Regions from separate parts of the Pseudoalteromonas sp. MMG022 genome, predicted to be linked through region 1. Evidence: riboswitches for the same ligand, from Rfam matches in the RefSeq annotation. Region 1 holds a riboswitch; the other holds the start of a gene.

Region 1 (7,814 bases):
AGGCATTGATAACGGAGCTTTTACCCGTGTTGTTTGGCGCGCAAATCGAGGCGCTTTTATCAAGCGGAATAACGCATTTTGCATAGCCTGCTGTGTTCAATAACGCTAATTTACTTAGCCCGTATAATTTACTCATACTTCATCCTCAAGGGCATCAAAACCATCTTCGTTCACTTCCATCAACGCGTCGATATAGCGATAAATGGGTGCCAAATGCATGAAACCTTGTTCAACCTCTTTGGCAAGGCCTAACCTGACCATTCTCAAATACACATCTTTACGCAAGTCTGAACCAGAGAAAATCTCTAATTGATCAAATAAATGTTTATTCAATTGCACCAGAGTTTGCATCAATTCAAGATCTGCCACTTCGTCAAATAGCGCGCGTAATGGGTCTTTGCCCTGATTCGCGTAATGTTCGATAAGAATAAACACCGTCAGCGCGATAGCGCGCGATATCTTCCCCATATTAGGTGTGCTTTCATCACTTGCGAGATAGTAAAAACCGCGCCCATCGTGCTGTAAATCATGTCCTAAGGCGCTAAAAAGTGCTTGATAGGCATCAATATTTTGATCAAGCTGTTGCCACAGCGTGGTGTCTTGTTCACTGATGTGATAACCGCCCACTAGCTTTTTATTGATAGCGTGCAGTTCTGTCAGTTCTGATAAATTAATCTGTGTCATGGTGTGTTTCTTGTACTGTACTGGCGTTGAACGGGTAAAGTGCAAAGGTGTGTTCATTAATAGTCACCTTGGCGCGTTCATTATCTTGTTGTAATTCAAAATCTTGGTCACTGACTAGCTTTTGATACAAAAACAGCATTTCGTCAGCGTCGAGGCTTGGGTATTGGGATGTTAAAAAGCCCAGCAAAGCTTGGCGTTTATTGCCATTGTCTGCAAATGTACGGGCGAATGCGGTGCGTACATCTTGATAATCTGGAATGTTCGGACTGTGATAGGCTGGCACATCTGTTTGGTCTGGTAACTGGTAATCGTCGTGCTCAAATTGGGCCAAGCTTGCCATATAAGCAACCATATGACGCTTTTGTCCAAGTGAAAAGCGTTGTATATCAGAGACAAATTCAGGTTGAACTGATGTCAGCATTCGATCAACGCCATTTTTGCGGATAAGCCCCAATACTTTAGCTGCTTGCCTTGTTATTAACGTGTTACGACGCAATTCTTCACGCAACGGCATCAACATATCAGCACTTTTACGCAAGCTTTCACGGCCGATTAGGTGCATATCTAAAATGCGTGTGCGTAACTGTTCTAACATGCGCTTGTCGTGAGCGCCTCGTCCAAACAGCTCAATGCTGTCTATTTGGTGACTAATCTGCGATTCGATAACAGCGAAGCAGGCATGAAACTGTCCGCGAATGTCGACCATTTCTAGCATGGGTTCGATGTACTCATCAAACGCTTCAATCACAGCACGATAACGTTTTTGCAAAGACAGGTTGCTGTTATCTGACTTTGCTTGTTCAACAATATTAAAAATAGCGCTTTCATTATGTTGAAATAATTTCACGATCTTACGAACTCGTTCATCCATAATGCGGCTAAAACGGCGTAATTCGCTAAAATCACCTTCGTCTCCGGCTTGCTGTAAGCGTGTTCCTAGGCGCTCTAAATCCTTAACTAAAACGGTAATTTCTTCGGCTAAACCTAAGTCTTCTTCTTGTAACAAAAAGCTGGCAAAATCAGCCACAGCTCGGTTGATCTCCAGTTGTGAAGACTTCGCCAATGGAATTATTATTTCTTGATTTAACAAGCGGTTAGTTTCTTTAAATATTCGCTCGCTGGTCCACTGAGGGTTTTTATGCTTTATGATGTTTTGAACATCTTTCAGGCTGAAATCGGTCATTTTAAACCGTTTAAAAAGCAGCTCTAACACACCCCAGTGTTCATTGAGGGTATTCAATACTTTTTTTGCTGGGATCATAACTTTCCAGTTTGTATCAATTTTGTGACATGCAGGGTAAATTAATTACTTCTAGCCGTAGCGCATAAATGTAGCAAATGCTATTCTTCGCGCCGACTTACACGTTACCTTCAAATTTATTTACTTTTACTTACAGGTTGTTTACGCAATATGGTTACGCCCATTATCCTTACCCTGATAGCGATTGCGTTCTTGCTTATCGTTATAGAGGATATCATCCATGTAAACAAGGCCAAAACTACCCTTTTTTTTGGTACTTTATGTTGGATTATCGCTTTTATCTCCCCAATTCATGGTCAAAGCCCAGAAACTGTACAACATCAGCTAGATCATAACATTCTTGAAATCGCCACTCTATGGCTTTTCTTGATGGCTGCGATGACATTTGTGGCCTATTTGAACTCCAAAGGATTTATTCAAAACATTGTACATCGCGTAATGCCAGCTCAAATCAGCGAGCGGAAACTGATGTTTTTGGTGGGGATTTCTGCTTTTGTGTTCTCGTCGATTTCTGACAATATTACCGCCACTTTGATTTCGCTGGCAGTTGTTATGTCTTTGAAATTAGACCCTAAAAAACTTATTAAGTATGCCACTTTGATTATTTTTAGTGTCAACAGTGGCGGGGTATCACTGATCACAGGGGACGTAACCACGCTGATGATATTTTTAGCGGATAAAGTAACTATTCCTGATTTGTTGTTATTGATAGCGCCAGCCCTTGTGAGCGTAATAGCACTGGCTGCTATGCTGTCGATTGGTATGAACAATACCTTAGAGTTTCAAAAAGCGGAGCTGCGTCGCATAGAAAAAACCGACATTACAATCGCGGTTATTTTTATGACGACCATTTTTGCCACTTTATTTCTGAGCGTTCAATATCAAGTGCCACCGTTACTAACATTTTTGTTTGGTCTGTCATTGATGTTCTTGGTAGCGCAGTTCCTAATGCGAAAAAAAGATGTAAACAAAAAAATTATCGATTACATTCGAGAGATTGAATATGACACCTTGCTGTTCTTTGTTGGTGTATTGCTATTAGTTGGGGCATTAAAAGAGGTGGGTGTGCTTGCAATGTTCACAGATTTGTATGTTTACATGAGCCCTGAGTATGCCAACTATCTAATGGGACTACTCTCTGCAGCGGTTGATAACGTACCACTTACAGCCGCTTTGTTAAAAGCTGATATTACCATGACCGCGCAGCAATGGTTGATGTTTACCTATGCAACGGGTGTGGGTGGTTCAATGTTGGTGATTGGCTCTGCGGCGGGTATTATCGCGATGAGTAAAGTTAAGGCGCTAACATTTATGAGCTATTTGCGCATGTCACTGTACCTGCTGATTGCTTACAGCATTGGTTATGTTGGTGCATATCTGTCTGGCCAGTTTATTTAACGTTTTTTAGGTGTCTCGATAATAAAAACTTGACACCTAGACGGCTAAAAGATATTTTTTACAAGCCCGCTCTGTGAGTGGGCTTTTATTTTGCTGTTATTCAGGTTTAATAACGCAAAATAAACAGAAGAGGTGCGATGCTTAGGTATTTAGCGGTAGGTGACGAAAGCCTGTGACTGCTTTAGAGGGAAGTACTCGCCGAGGAAAGTTGTAGTACGTCGCTGTGACTTTTCGGTTTACGAGGCTGAATCCTCGGAACTGTCACCGTTTTAATGGTGGAGAGCTTCTGGCAAAGGTCATTTCACATACTTTTTGTACCTTCAATTGCCAAGTTCTCCTTTTTGAATTGACCCATCGAAATGCGGTCACAAGGAGATATAATGAACTCGCAGTACACAGTCGCAAAGTTTGGCGGAACCAGTGTAGCCGATTATCCAGCCATGCAACGCTGTGCAAAAATCATTAAAGATGATACACAAGTACGTGTTGTGGCAGTCAGTGCCAGTGCTGGTGTAACCAATCATCTTGTTACACTTACGCAGCAAAAAGCCGATGAGCAACAGCGTTTAGAGCTCGTGCAAGCCGTACTTGATATTCAAGATGCGATTTTAGCAGAGCTGTCGCTAGATGCTGATCTTGCACAAGGGTTTGAGCAAACCATCACGGAATTTAAAACGTTGGCGGCATTACCAGCACTCAGCGCACAACAATGTGACGAAATGCTGAGTTTTGGAGAGCGTTTATCTTCATATCTGTTCACACAGGTGTTGAGAAATTTAGGTGTTTCAGCGCAGCGTTTTGACGTGCGAAAAGTACTTAAAACAGACAATCGCTTTGGTAAGGCAACGCCTGATATTGCTGCTACTGCGGTTGCTGCGCATAAACACTTAATGCCATTGCTTGGTGAGCATGTTTCCGTCACGCAAGGTTTTATCGGTAGTGACCAATATGGGCAAACAACAACGCTTGGCAGAGGGGGATCGGATTACAGTGCAGCCTTACTCGCAGAAGCTATAAAAGCCAAAAGTGTGCACATATGGACCGATGTAGTGGGGATATTTAGTACCGATCCGAGACTATGTAACAAGGCAACACCGATCGCCCGATTAAGCTTTGATGAAGCCGCTGAAATGGCAACGTTCGGTGCGAAAGTATTGCACCCAGCTACGATATTGCCTGCGAGTCGAAGTGGTATTTCGGTGTTTGTGGGTTCTAGTCGAGACCCTCAAGCGGGCGGTACATGGATTGAAAAAGAAAAGTCTAGTGCGCCGGGCATTCGCGCTGTAACTCAGCGAAAAAACCAAATACTGTTGACCTTAAAGAGCCCTGAAATGCTACTCGCGAGCGGCTTTTTAGCGCGTATATTTACAATTTTAAGTGCATATAACATCTCTGTTGACTTAGTTACAACGTCAGAGATCAGTGTTGCGATTACGCTTGATAATGCCCAAAACGCATCGCGCCCTGAGCTGGACCAGGCGTGTTTGGAAGAACTCAGTGAGTTTTGCCACGTAACGGTTGAAAATAATCTGACGCTTGTTGCGCTGATTGGGTCTGAAATTCAGCTAAAGCAGCATGAAATAAACCTAATGCAAGTGTTATCCGATTTCAATATACGTTTGATCTGTCACGGTGCAAGTAAACACAACTTGTGTTTTCTAGTTGAGCAACCCCATTCAGATCATGTCGTGCAATCTATTCACGCAAGGTTATTAGAGACGGCGTAAATAACTCACACTATGGCAATCATATGGTTGCCATAGCTGGTATTTGTTATTTGTCACATTGAGTAAGTATCAACGCTTTATTAATCAGACCATTAGCTACTTTGACAGGGCATAATTAAAGTGCTGATCTGGACCTATTATATTCGCATTTTTTAACAACTTGAGTATAATCGGCCCCCTAAAACAATAACTAAATTAGACTTTCTATGGCTCAATTGCGAGATGGTTTTCAAAGCCGAATTGGCTTTGTACTCGCTGCGGCAGGTGCTGCGGTAGGACTAGGTAATATATGGGGATTTCCCACACAAGCGGCGAACCACGGCGGTGGGGCGTTCTTACTTGTTTACTTTATTGTTATTTTTTTGTTAGCGCTTCCCGCGCTTTACACTGAACTCTATCTTGGCCATCAGGCACAATCCAACCCTGTTAATGCACTGCGTCAAGCTTGGCAAGAAAAGGCCCCTAAAGTAGGCGCTGCGGCCGGCTATCTTGGTCTGAGTGGTGCGATTGTGATGCTTAGCTTTTACTCAATTGTTGCAGGTTGGATGCTAGCCTATTCACTAGAGCCTATTAGCAGAGCAATGGGCTTTGAACAAATAAGTGCATTTTTGCAGGGTGATTCGACGGCACGCAATTTAATTTTTACACCACTGATGCTACTACTAACTGCCAGCATTATTCTCAAAGGTGTTAAATCTGGTATAGAAGCTTGGTCACGGCGCTTGATGCCAATGCTGCTGTTGTTGTTGGTTGCCTTAATTGCTTACATCGCCACTCTAGATGGGGCAGCCGAAGGGTTTAGTGCTTACCTAAAACCTGATTTTGCAAAAATTACAGACCCTGATCTGATCATTGCCGCGATGGGACAAGCGTTTTTCTCATTGTCGCTCGGGGTTGGCTGTATGATGATCTATGGTTCATACCTCAAGCCGAATGAGAACTTGCCTAAATTGACCTTTAGCGTTGCAGCGTTAGATACTGGCGTTGCATTCTTAGCTGGGTTATTAATCATTCCGGCGGTATTTGTAGCGCAACATAACGGTGTTCAAGTATTCCAAGATGGTAAGCTAATAGGTGAGGGGCGTTTAATTTTTGCCGTGTTGCCAGAGCTATTTTCAAGTATGGGGGCAATTGGTTTATGGGTGGGCCTGACGTTTTTTGTCCTGATGTCGATTGCATCACTCACATCTACCATTTCTTCAACAGAAATACCGGTTTCATTCCTTGTTGAAAATCATGGTTTGCAGCGCAAAACTGCAACTTGGTGGGTGACGGTGGTAATAATGGTGGTGGCTACAACCATAATCTTTAACTTTGACTGGCTATTTGGGTTGGTAATTACCTTGTTTACGCAGTATCAGTTACCGCTGATGGGGTTGTTTTATTTTATTACTGTAGGTTGGATGTGGAAGCGTGGTAATCAGTTACGTTCAGAAAGTAAAGGCAAGCATTATTGGTTTGCACAATATGTACGTTTTGTGTGTCCAGTCTTGATGAGTGCTGTTTTTCTTAATGTTGCGGTAAAATAAATACACATGAAAAGGCGCTAATAGCGCCTTTTTACGTTCCATAGGCCTAATCAAATTACCAGCGATTGATGTAATTAACCTTAATGGTTTTTTCATCAAAATAGCTTTGTCGCTGATGCCAACCATCTTCCAAGTCGTAGCCCTTATTGATACTTACTTGGTATAATTCATCAGGCGCACTTTGGTAGCGTAATCGACTAAAAATCGATAGGTTGTCAGAGCGTGTATTGTGCTGAATCATGGTATTCCAAGACCACTCCTCATTAAATGAAATATTTGCCTTTAACCGTGTACTGTACATATTTTCACTTAGTACACTTTGTGCGTAGTAGTGATGGTTTCTACTGAGCTGTAGCATGACATGTTTATTAGGTTTGTAGTTTAGCTCAGCAAGCACTTCTTGCCTGTCACTGTCATAAAATTCACCTGTTGTCAGTTTAATGTTACCAAATACACTTTGGTTAGTTGAAGTTTGGTAAAATACTGACCATTGGTCGAAGTGATAATCCTTTGCTGCAAAGCCTATGCGTCGGCCCATAGCATAGCGATTTTTTAACCGCTCTGTGCGAGCGTCATACTGTATTTGAAATACAGAGGAATCCTTCATCTGTATGCGCATTGGTCGAATGGTGTACATCTTGCTGAGCCAGTTGTTGTCTACATCGTTGCGCTGAAAATAGTTGTAGTTAACTTGATAGTAGTTAATGTAGTTGCTAAGAAAGCCAGTTTTGGGGCGGTGTCTAAGGTGGGAGACCCATTCGTAATAGTTAATACCATTGCGGTTAACAAAGCCCAATGCGGGGTTAAAGTCTTCGCCTAAATAGCGATATATTGCGCTGGCATAAATTTTGTCATTCGGTAATGTAATTTGTGCGCCATAGGCTACCGTATCGTCGTCATGGTGTTGTTTTTCAGTTTCCTGATACCACGCGTAGGCTCGAATTTGTTGATCGCCAAAAATGCTATTTTCATAACGATAATCAACTCCAAATAGCCCAGAATTATCACCGCCATCTGCGCTGCCATCGGTGATAATGGCACCTACTTGATGGTGTTGGCCTAGCTGTTGTTTAACTCGCGCTACACTCAGTTGGGTCGTATCATCAACTGAGCCATCTTTTTCTTGGTTAACGCTTAATACTCCAAAGCTGGTACCGTCTACCTTGCCTGTAAACTTGGTTCCCCAATCTATATCTAATACACCACTTTGTGGCC
Region 2 (7,814 bases), on a different contig from region 1:
GGTGATCCAGCGCGGTACAAAGTGGCCCATGAATGAGATAACTTTGCTCAGGTGCTGTGGATGTTCTAAGCAGTTCGCACGGAAAGGCTTGATTGGTTACCGCAGGGCGCAAAATATGATTGATACCACCGGCTACAATGAGCTGTTGTTCACCATAGTTTTGTTTTTGCTCCACCACAGGGTTAGCGTAATGGCCATATTCGCCCACTGCAAAGCGACCAAGCTCCATCCAAAGTTCTTTCACACCGGATGTAGCTTTGATGCTGGCCAATGCATCCAGTAGCTCGGGCCAAGCTAATTTGGCATCTTGTTCGACGTAGGGAATACCCAAACCACCGCCCAAATCTAGCACTTGGAGCGCAAACCCTAAATTATCAGCCAAAGCCAACAATGGCGGCACCATTTGTGACCAAAGTTCGGTTAGTTTTTCCGTACTGAGCATGTTGCCCCACTGAAAAATATGCAGACCGATAAATTCCAGTGCGCTAAATGCTGTGATGTCTAATGATTGCCACTGCTGCGTACCTAAGCCAAATGGCGTTAGGCTATCGCCACCGAGCGGATTTTTCTCACCATCAGGCCAGCGTAACTGCACTCGTAAAAGTACACGTAGTTGCACGTTATGCTCGCAAGCTAGCTGATTAAGCCAGTGCACCTGATTGTGGCTCTCGGCCACGAAGGTACGTACGCCTTGTGATAAAAAATGCTGGATCTGACGTTTAGACTTGGCAGGTCCGGTATTGAGCACTCGCGATGGGCAGACACCTTGTCTGATTACTTGATCAAGTTCACCGCTGCTTGCCACATCAAAATCAAAACCTGCTTGGTCTAGCGTTTGGATAACTTTAGAAAGCGGATTCGCCTTGACTGCATACCACAGCTTAACCACTGACTGTTCGGTCAATGGTTTGAGGTGAGACAACAACCCATCTAAGTCGTACACAAAAAAAGGTGTATGCTCAGATTGAACAATCTGTTCGATCACTTGACGATGTGCGGTGCTCAAAAACGGCATTATCGTAAGACCTCTTCCAGTTCTAATGACGCATCACTTTGTTCATCACGGTATTTAACGATTAACGCACATGACATACTCAAACCCTGTTCGCGGCCCCATGCACTTGAAGAAGGGCGCGAGCCTGGGATCACAATGGCGTTTTGGGGAATGGCTTCACCTTTGTCCAGTACGCGCTCATTGATGCAGTCATACACTGGGATAGTTGCGGACAAACGCACGCCCGGTGCCAGTACCGCACCTTTTTTAACGACGACCCCTTCTACCAACACGCAACCGGCACCGATAAAAGCGTCATCTTCAATCACCACAGGGCTTGCGCCAATTGGTTCGAGCACACCACCTAATTGCACCGCAGCACTTAAATGCACGTTTTTACCAACCTGTGCACATGAGCCTACTAAGGCATGGCTATCAACCATGGTACCTTCATCGATATAAGCACCGATGTTGACGTACGCAGGTGGCATGATGATGGTGCCTGGTGCCACATAAGCACCACGGCGCACGCTTGAGCCCCCCGGCACCATACGTACGCCAGCGTCAGCGGCAAAGCCTTGCGGTGCAAGGTTATGTTTATCAACAAAGCCACCGGGAAACTCGGTGTTAGTACCATTTCTAAATGCTTCTAAGATGCCTTGTTTTACTTCAACATTGGCATGCCATTGCCCTTGTTCGTCTTGTGTTGCTGCACGCACGGTGCCGTTTTCTAAGTTATTTAATAGCTCTAACCAGCTCATAATAGTTGCCTTAATTCCAAGATAAAATTGAGTCGTTTGCGCTGTGAAGTGCCTGCGTACATGGCAGTTCAAGATGCGTCAGGGGTGGACGAAGATGAGGTGTAGCCAGCTTACCTTGAGCGTGCATTAGCACCTTCACAGGAATGGGGTTGGCCACGCTAAACAGGCTGTTGACCGCGCTTGTCCAAGTGGTAAATAAGTTAGGAAAGGTGCCCGCAAGTGAGCGGCGGACAAACTCTGCTGTTTGTTCTGGCCATGCATTGGCGGCAACCGAAACGAGCCCTGCGGCACCCGCTTGAGCAAAGTAGGGCATCAGTCCATCGTCACCGCTGTAGATGGCAATATTTGGTGCGGCATTGCGAAATGCTTCGAAGGTGGCAATGTCACCACTGGCCTCTTTTATGGCCCAGAAATTATCATGATGTTGCAGGTTTTTTAGTACCTGAGGCGTAATTGAAACCGCGCTGCGACCTGGCACGTTATACAGCATACATGGTTTTTGTGCTTTGCTGAGCAACGCATCAAACCATTGTGTTTGGCCGACATCGCCCGGTTTGGCGTACACAGGCGAGCCAAGCAGATAGGCATCAATGGCAAGCGTATTGCAAAATTCTATCCACGCCAGTTGCTCTTGCAAGTTAAACCCACCGACGGCAACCATTAATGGCACAGTTGGGGCGAGCGCGCTCACATACTCGACAATGGCGCGTTGCTCATGCTTATCCAGCGCCAGTCCTTCGCCAGTACTACCGAGGATCAGAATGCCATTATTGGCTTGTTGTTGCTCGTTAACGAGCTGTTCAAGCGTGTTGTAGTCAACGTTATCGTCTGCATCAAAGGGCGTAACCAAAGCAGTCCACAACGGATAATTGGATAAATCAAATTGTGATTTCATCTCTACCGAACTTATATCGTGTTCGGAGTAAGGCAAGAGTCCAAACTTCGAACAGTTAAAATTCGAAGAGCAATGGACTTAAAAATGACAAGGCAAATGGCCTTATTATTTTAAGACCAGAAGCTCTCCACCAAACATATTTATTTTGCTGTAACGCAAAACAATTGGTGACAGTCGCTGGGATTCAGCCCAGTCGCCCGAAATTAATCGCTAGCAAAACAATTAACTTCTCGGCGTTAGTTCCCCCTCACTGTGTGTCATGGGAGTTTGCTCTCCTCGACACAGCTACCTGAATAACGCACCTCTTCCAGCCCTCACTTAAGGCATTAGCCTTGAGTGCAAAATAGGGTGAGCGCGCATTGAAACATTTTAGCCATCTAGGTGTCAAGTGGCTAAACACCAATCAGAGCAATTTGGACTACACTGTCATGGTGAAGGATAATGAATGAGAGCTATGTTGAAATTGATAAAAGCGATCCGCGCCCGCTATTTCTTAGCCGTGTTGGCTATGGCCCTGTTGGTTTCTATGGCAACGGGGTTTATGCAATATTTATTGTATGATAAACAACAAGATGCAACGGTTGTCAACATTGCAGGCATGCAGCGTATGCTGTCTCAAAAAGTGCTGCTTCACGCTCAACGGCTGACAAACTTAAATAATGAACCGCAGGCGTTTCAGGAGGTTTATAGTCAGCTACAAAGTAGCATTGATAGGTTTGCTGCCAATCACGATTTCTTAATATCGAAAAGTGAACAAGGCAATGGTTTTTTTTCGTCTGAGCTCAATCAGTGGTATTTTTCATCACCCGTGCAGTTGGATCTACGCAGCAGAGATTTCATCTCCCGAGTACGTAATTTGCAGCTCACGGATCGTATTGAGTTAGATGACCTTTACCAGTTGTCACAAAGCCTGTTAATTGACCTAGACGGTGCAGTTCAGCTATTCGAAGCACAAGCGAATCGCGGCATCATAATACTTCGTTATGTTGAAGGGGGGATATGGCTGCTTGCCATGGTGTTGTTGATACTCGAAGTTAAGTTAATTTTTCGACCCATGGAAATACAAGTTCTTACAGGCATTCGTGAGCTGGAAAGCCAAAAAAAACAGACGCAGCAGGCCTTGAATATGAAGTCGCGATTTTTAGCGCGAGCCAGCCATGAGTTACGTACGCCGTTACAGTCGATTTTGGGATACCTTGAGCTTTTTCGCAAGGAGCATCAAGCAGCCCACCTTGAACAAGCGATTACCTCGGCTAATCAATTGAATATACTCATCAACGAAATGCATGACTTTAGTCGCTGGGCTAATGATAAAGTGAGTATTCAAATCAGTCGTGCGGATTTGCCAACCATGATTGAAACGGTTGTTGCGCCTTATCGCTTTGCAGCTCAGAGGAAGGGCCTAATGTTGCAGGTACAAATGACGGAAAACGAACACAAAAGTATATTGTGTGACCATCAGCATATGGCTTGGGTGTGTTCTCAGCTCATTGATAATGCAATAAAGTTCAGTGATTCAGGCACAATAACACTCACCACGCAATTGCACACCCAAGATGCTCAAAGTAGCTTAACGATACAAGTCAGCGATCAAGGCCAGGGGTTGCCTACTGAGCTTATCGACTCGATGAGCGTACACGATGACAAAAATAATCACTTTCAGGGCATGCAGCTAGGCTTGGTACGCTGTCAGTGGTTGGTCAATGCGATGTCAGGAAAGTTAAACTTTTCAAATGTGCCGCAAGGAGGAGCCTGTATCAGCTTTACCATTCCAGTCACGGTCTTAGACGGCAAAGAAACGGTGCAAACGCTGGATGTGTCAGGAAAAAAAGCCTTGCTGGTTGAGGACAATGTTATTAATGCTGTGGTGATCACTAAACAGCTCAAAACCTTAGGCTTTGATGTGGCGCATGTTGAACATGGTAAAGCGGCGCTGCAGGTGCTTGAAACACAAGCGTTTGATGTTATTTTCATGGATTTAAATATGCCTCATATGGATGGTTATGAGGCAATAGAGAAAATAAGAAATCTCCTCAACCTGAGCACCACTGTCATTGTGGTCACGGCTAACGATGAGCAGCAGGATTTATCACGGGCGATAGCCTTAGGCGGAGATGCCTGCGTGATTAAACCACTGCAACAAGCTGAGCTTATTACTGTACTCAAAGAACTAGGTGTTGTTACGCAGTGATACGTGTCACTTTGAAACCCTGTTGTTTGAGCTGTTTAATTAACCCATGTTGTTCGGGCAAATGTAGTGCTCCAACTGCAATGAACGTAGCGCGTTCTGACAGTAATGGCGCGAGTGTTTTCATCCATTGGTTATTTCGGTCTATCAACATAACTTGTTCAGAATACTGACCATATTGTGAATCATCGAAGCTAAGATGGTAGTAACTTGTTAGCTTAGCCATATCTCCTGTGGCCCATGCATCAACTAGGTCTACAAAGTAATATTCCACATCACCTAAGTGTTTGAAAGTCTCAGCGAACATCGCATCGCCCGATTGCCCCAACGCGCTCAGCATGGCCAGCTGTTGCTCTAACGTTTCCAAGCTAACGACTTTTTTGTCCGCCTTTTTGGCATACGCGAGCACTTGTTTATCGATGCCATATTGCTCGCTAAAACCTAACCTTTGGTATTCAAGCTGAAGCATGGATACCATGACAGCCCAAGGACGATATTGGTTAAATAGGGTGATATCAACGCCTGCGTTGCCGAAATAGTTTTTAAGTGTTTGATAGGTTTTTTTGCTGACTTCAGAAGCCAGTGTTTTATCCGCTGGTAATTGCATGAAAGGCGCTGAACGTTTTTGAATTTGGGCAGCAGATAATTGGGTGAGATCGACCTCAACAACCACTTGTGTACTGTTGTTGATAGCCTGAGTGACATACTGCGGCAAGCCCTCCATTTTTGGTGTACCCACATGCACCGTGCCCAGCAAGTAAGAGCTAACACCGTTTTTTTCAACCTTGAATAATGCAGGAGCGACATGGCCTAATGGGCTAAAGAGCAGTGTGGTAAATAGTAAGATTCCGACACAAGTTCGCAGAAATAAAAATTTCATAGCAGTCCTTAAATAATTTGAGTTCTACCATTTTAAGCACATATGTACCAACTCATAAAAAATTCATGTGTATTTTTATGAAATTAGCTCTGTTGTAAAAGCTGTATTAACAATTAACATTTGAATAATTAATTATATGAGGGGATAGTTTATTTTGTTTTATTAATTAAATGGAATTTATTTTTCTTATTTAAGGGTTTTGACTTTGCATTTGGCATAATATTTATGGTTGACTTAATGGTTCCAGCGGGTTACTAATAGAAAAAGGAACAGGGCTGGCGTGAAGTAACGAAGCCAGACAACAAAAAATTTTAATTGGTGATACAAAGAATGCTAAACACAGCACTTACTCTAGTCGTGATTATCAACGTGGTGATTATTATTACCGCGGGGGCGAGCTAGTGCTGTAAGAAAAGTATTAGTAAGAACCCCCCGCACTGAAAAGTTCGGGGGGTTTTTTGTTTTTAGGGCAAAAATTTAGTTAACAAACGCAAGCAATGGGAATGGGGAAAACAATGACAGGCGCACAACTACTCATAGATTTATTAGCCAAACAAGGCGTAAAAGAGGTATTCGGCTATCCAGGTGGCGCGATTATGCCTATTTACGACGCTTTGTATGGCGCGCCTGTAAAGCATTATTTGACGCGTCACGAACAAGGCGCAGGTTTTGCGGCGGTTGGATATGCGCGTAGCACGGGTAAATTAGGTGTGTGTTTCGCCACATCGGGACCTGGAGCTACCAACCTCATCACTGCGTTGGCAGATGCGATGATGGACTCTGTGCCAGTGCTTGCGATCACAGGGCAAGTTCCAACGGCTGCCATTGGCTCGGACGCCTTTCAAGAAGTTGACGTCTTAGGTATGTCTTTATCTTGCACTAAGCACAGTTACATGGTGGAACGTGCAGAGGATTTAGCTGAAGTACTACAAGAAGCAATGCATTTGGCGCTATCTGGTCGTCCAGGTCCGGTGTTGGTTGATATCCCTAAAGATATTCAACTGGCTCAAGTGCCATTTCATCCTTGGTTAGCGTTAGATGAGGCACAGCCTCAAGTATCACCAGTACAAGTTCAAAAAGCCGAAACGCTGTTGGCGCAGGCCAAACGACCTGTTGCATACATAGGTGGAGGTGTACAAAGTGCTGATGCTCAAGCCGAGTTGATGCAGTTTTTAAACAAAACGCAAATGCCTGCAGTATCGACATTAAAAGCACTTGGCAGTGTGTTACCCGATTATGAATACGATTTGGGTATGTTAGGTATGCACGGCGGCCAGGCTGCCAACATTGCGGTGCAAGAGTGTGATCTGTTGGTATGTATCGGGGCTCGTTTTGATGATCGCGTGACGGGTAATTTAGCAAAGTTTGCAGCAAAAGCGGATGTGATCCACTTAGATATCGACCCAGCTGAAGTTGGTAAACGCAAACCCGCACAGGCGTCACTCATAGCCGACTTGAAACAGTCAATCCCACAATTGAGTTGCTTTGTAACAGACAGTGATTGGCTAAAGACAATAAAAGAACTAAAACAGCTACATGCTTGGCGTTATGACTACCCAGGTGAGCGCGTATTTGCACCGTATTTACTCAATCAATTAAGCCAGAAAATGCCCGACTCGGGTGTGGTGTGCTGTGATGTAGGCCAGCATCAAATGTGGGTGGCGCAGCATATGAAATTTACCCATCCAAGCAATCATTTAAGCAGTGGGGGGGCAGGTACTATGGGATTTGGTTTGCCAGCAGCCATCGGCGCACAAATCGCTCGTCCAGATGATATGGTGATCACCGTCTCTGGCGATGGATCAATCATGATGAACATTCAGGAGTTGGCGACAATACGTCGTAATAACCTGCCAGTTAAGATAGTGATTTTGGACAATCAGCGTCTAGGCATGGTGCGTCAATGGCAACAACTATTTTTTGACGGTCGCTACAGCGAAACAAATTTATCGGACAACCCTGACTTCGTTGCTTTGGCTGCGGTGTTTGGCATACCTGGGCAAACCATCACCCACGCAAATGAAGTAGATGATGCAATAGATGCGTTAGTCACTTCACAGGGCCCTTACATATTACATGCCTGTATAGATGATAAA

What was found. A riboswitch is a leader RNA that binds a small molecule or an ion and turns the genes downstream of it on or off. The one in region 1 is predicted to bind lysine.
Region 2: linked by a shared signal. The riboswitch ahead of dapA (4-hydroxy-tetrahydrodipicolinate synthase) and the one ahead of lysC (lysine-sensitive aspartokinase 3) in region 1 are both predicted to bind lysine.

Annotation. Positions count from the first base shown of each region.
Region 1 covers NZ_JAKFZQ010000001.1:74,548-82,361, forward strand. The annotation lists gene L1070_RS00205 (ATPase) at 1-136, opposite strand, end outside; gene L1070_RS00210 (hypothetical protein) at 133-684, opposite strand; gene L1070_RS00215 (hypothetical protein) at 671-1,945, opposite strand; gene nhaD (sodium:proton antiporter NhaD) at 2,096-3,343, shown strand; lysine riboswitch at 3,463-3,637, shown strand; gene lysC (lysine-sensitive aspartokinase 3) at 3,724-5,070, shown strand; gene L1070_RS00230 (sodium-dependent transporter) at 5,277-6,599, shown strand; gene L1070_RS00235 (DUF5916 domain-containing protein) at 6,655-7,814, opposite strand, start outside.
Region 2 covers NZ_JAKFZQ010000014.1:112,340-120,153, reverse strand. The annotation lists gene L1070_RS13890 (PLP-dependent decarboxylase) at 1-1,015, opposite strand, end outside; gene L1070_RS13885 (2,3,4,5-tetrahydropyridine-2,6-dicarboxylate N-succinyltransferase) at 1,015-1,755, opposite strand; gene dapA (4-hydroxy-tetrahydrodipicolinate synthase) at 1,766-2,650, opposite strand; lysine riboswitch at 2,763-2,965, opposite strand; gene L1070_RS13875 (response regulator) at 3,096-4,841, shown strand; gene L1070_RS13870 (TraB/GumN family protein) at 4,831-5,718, opposite strand; gene ilvG (acetolactate synthase 2 catalytic subunit) at 6,234-7,814, shown strand, end outside.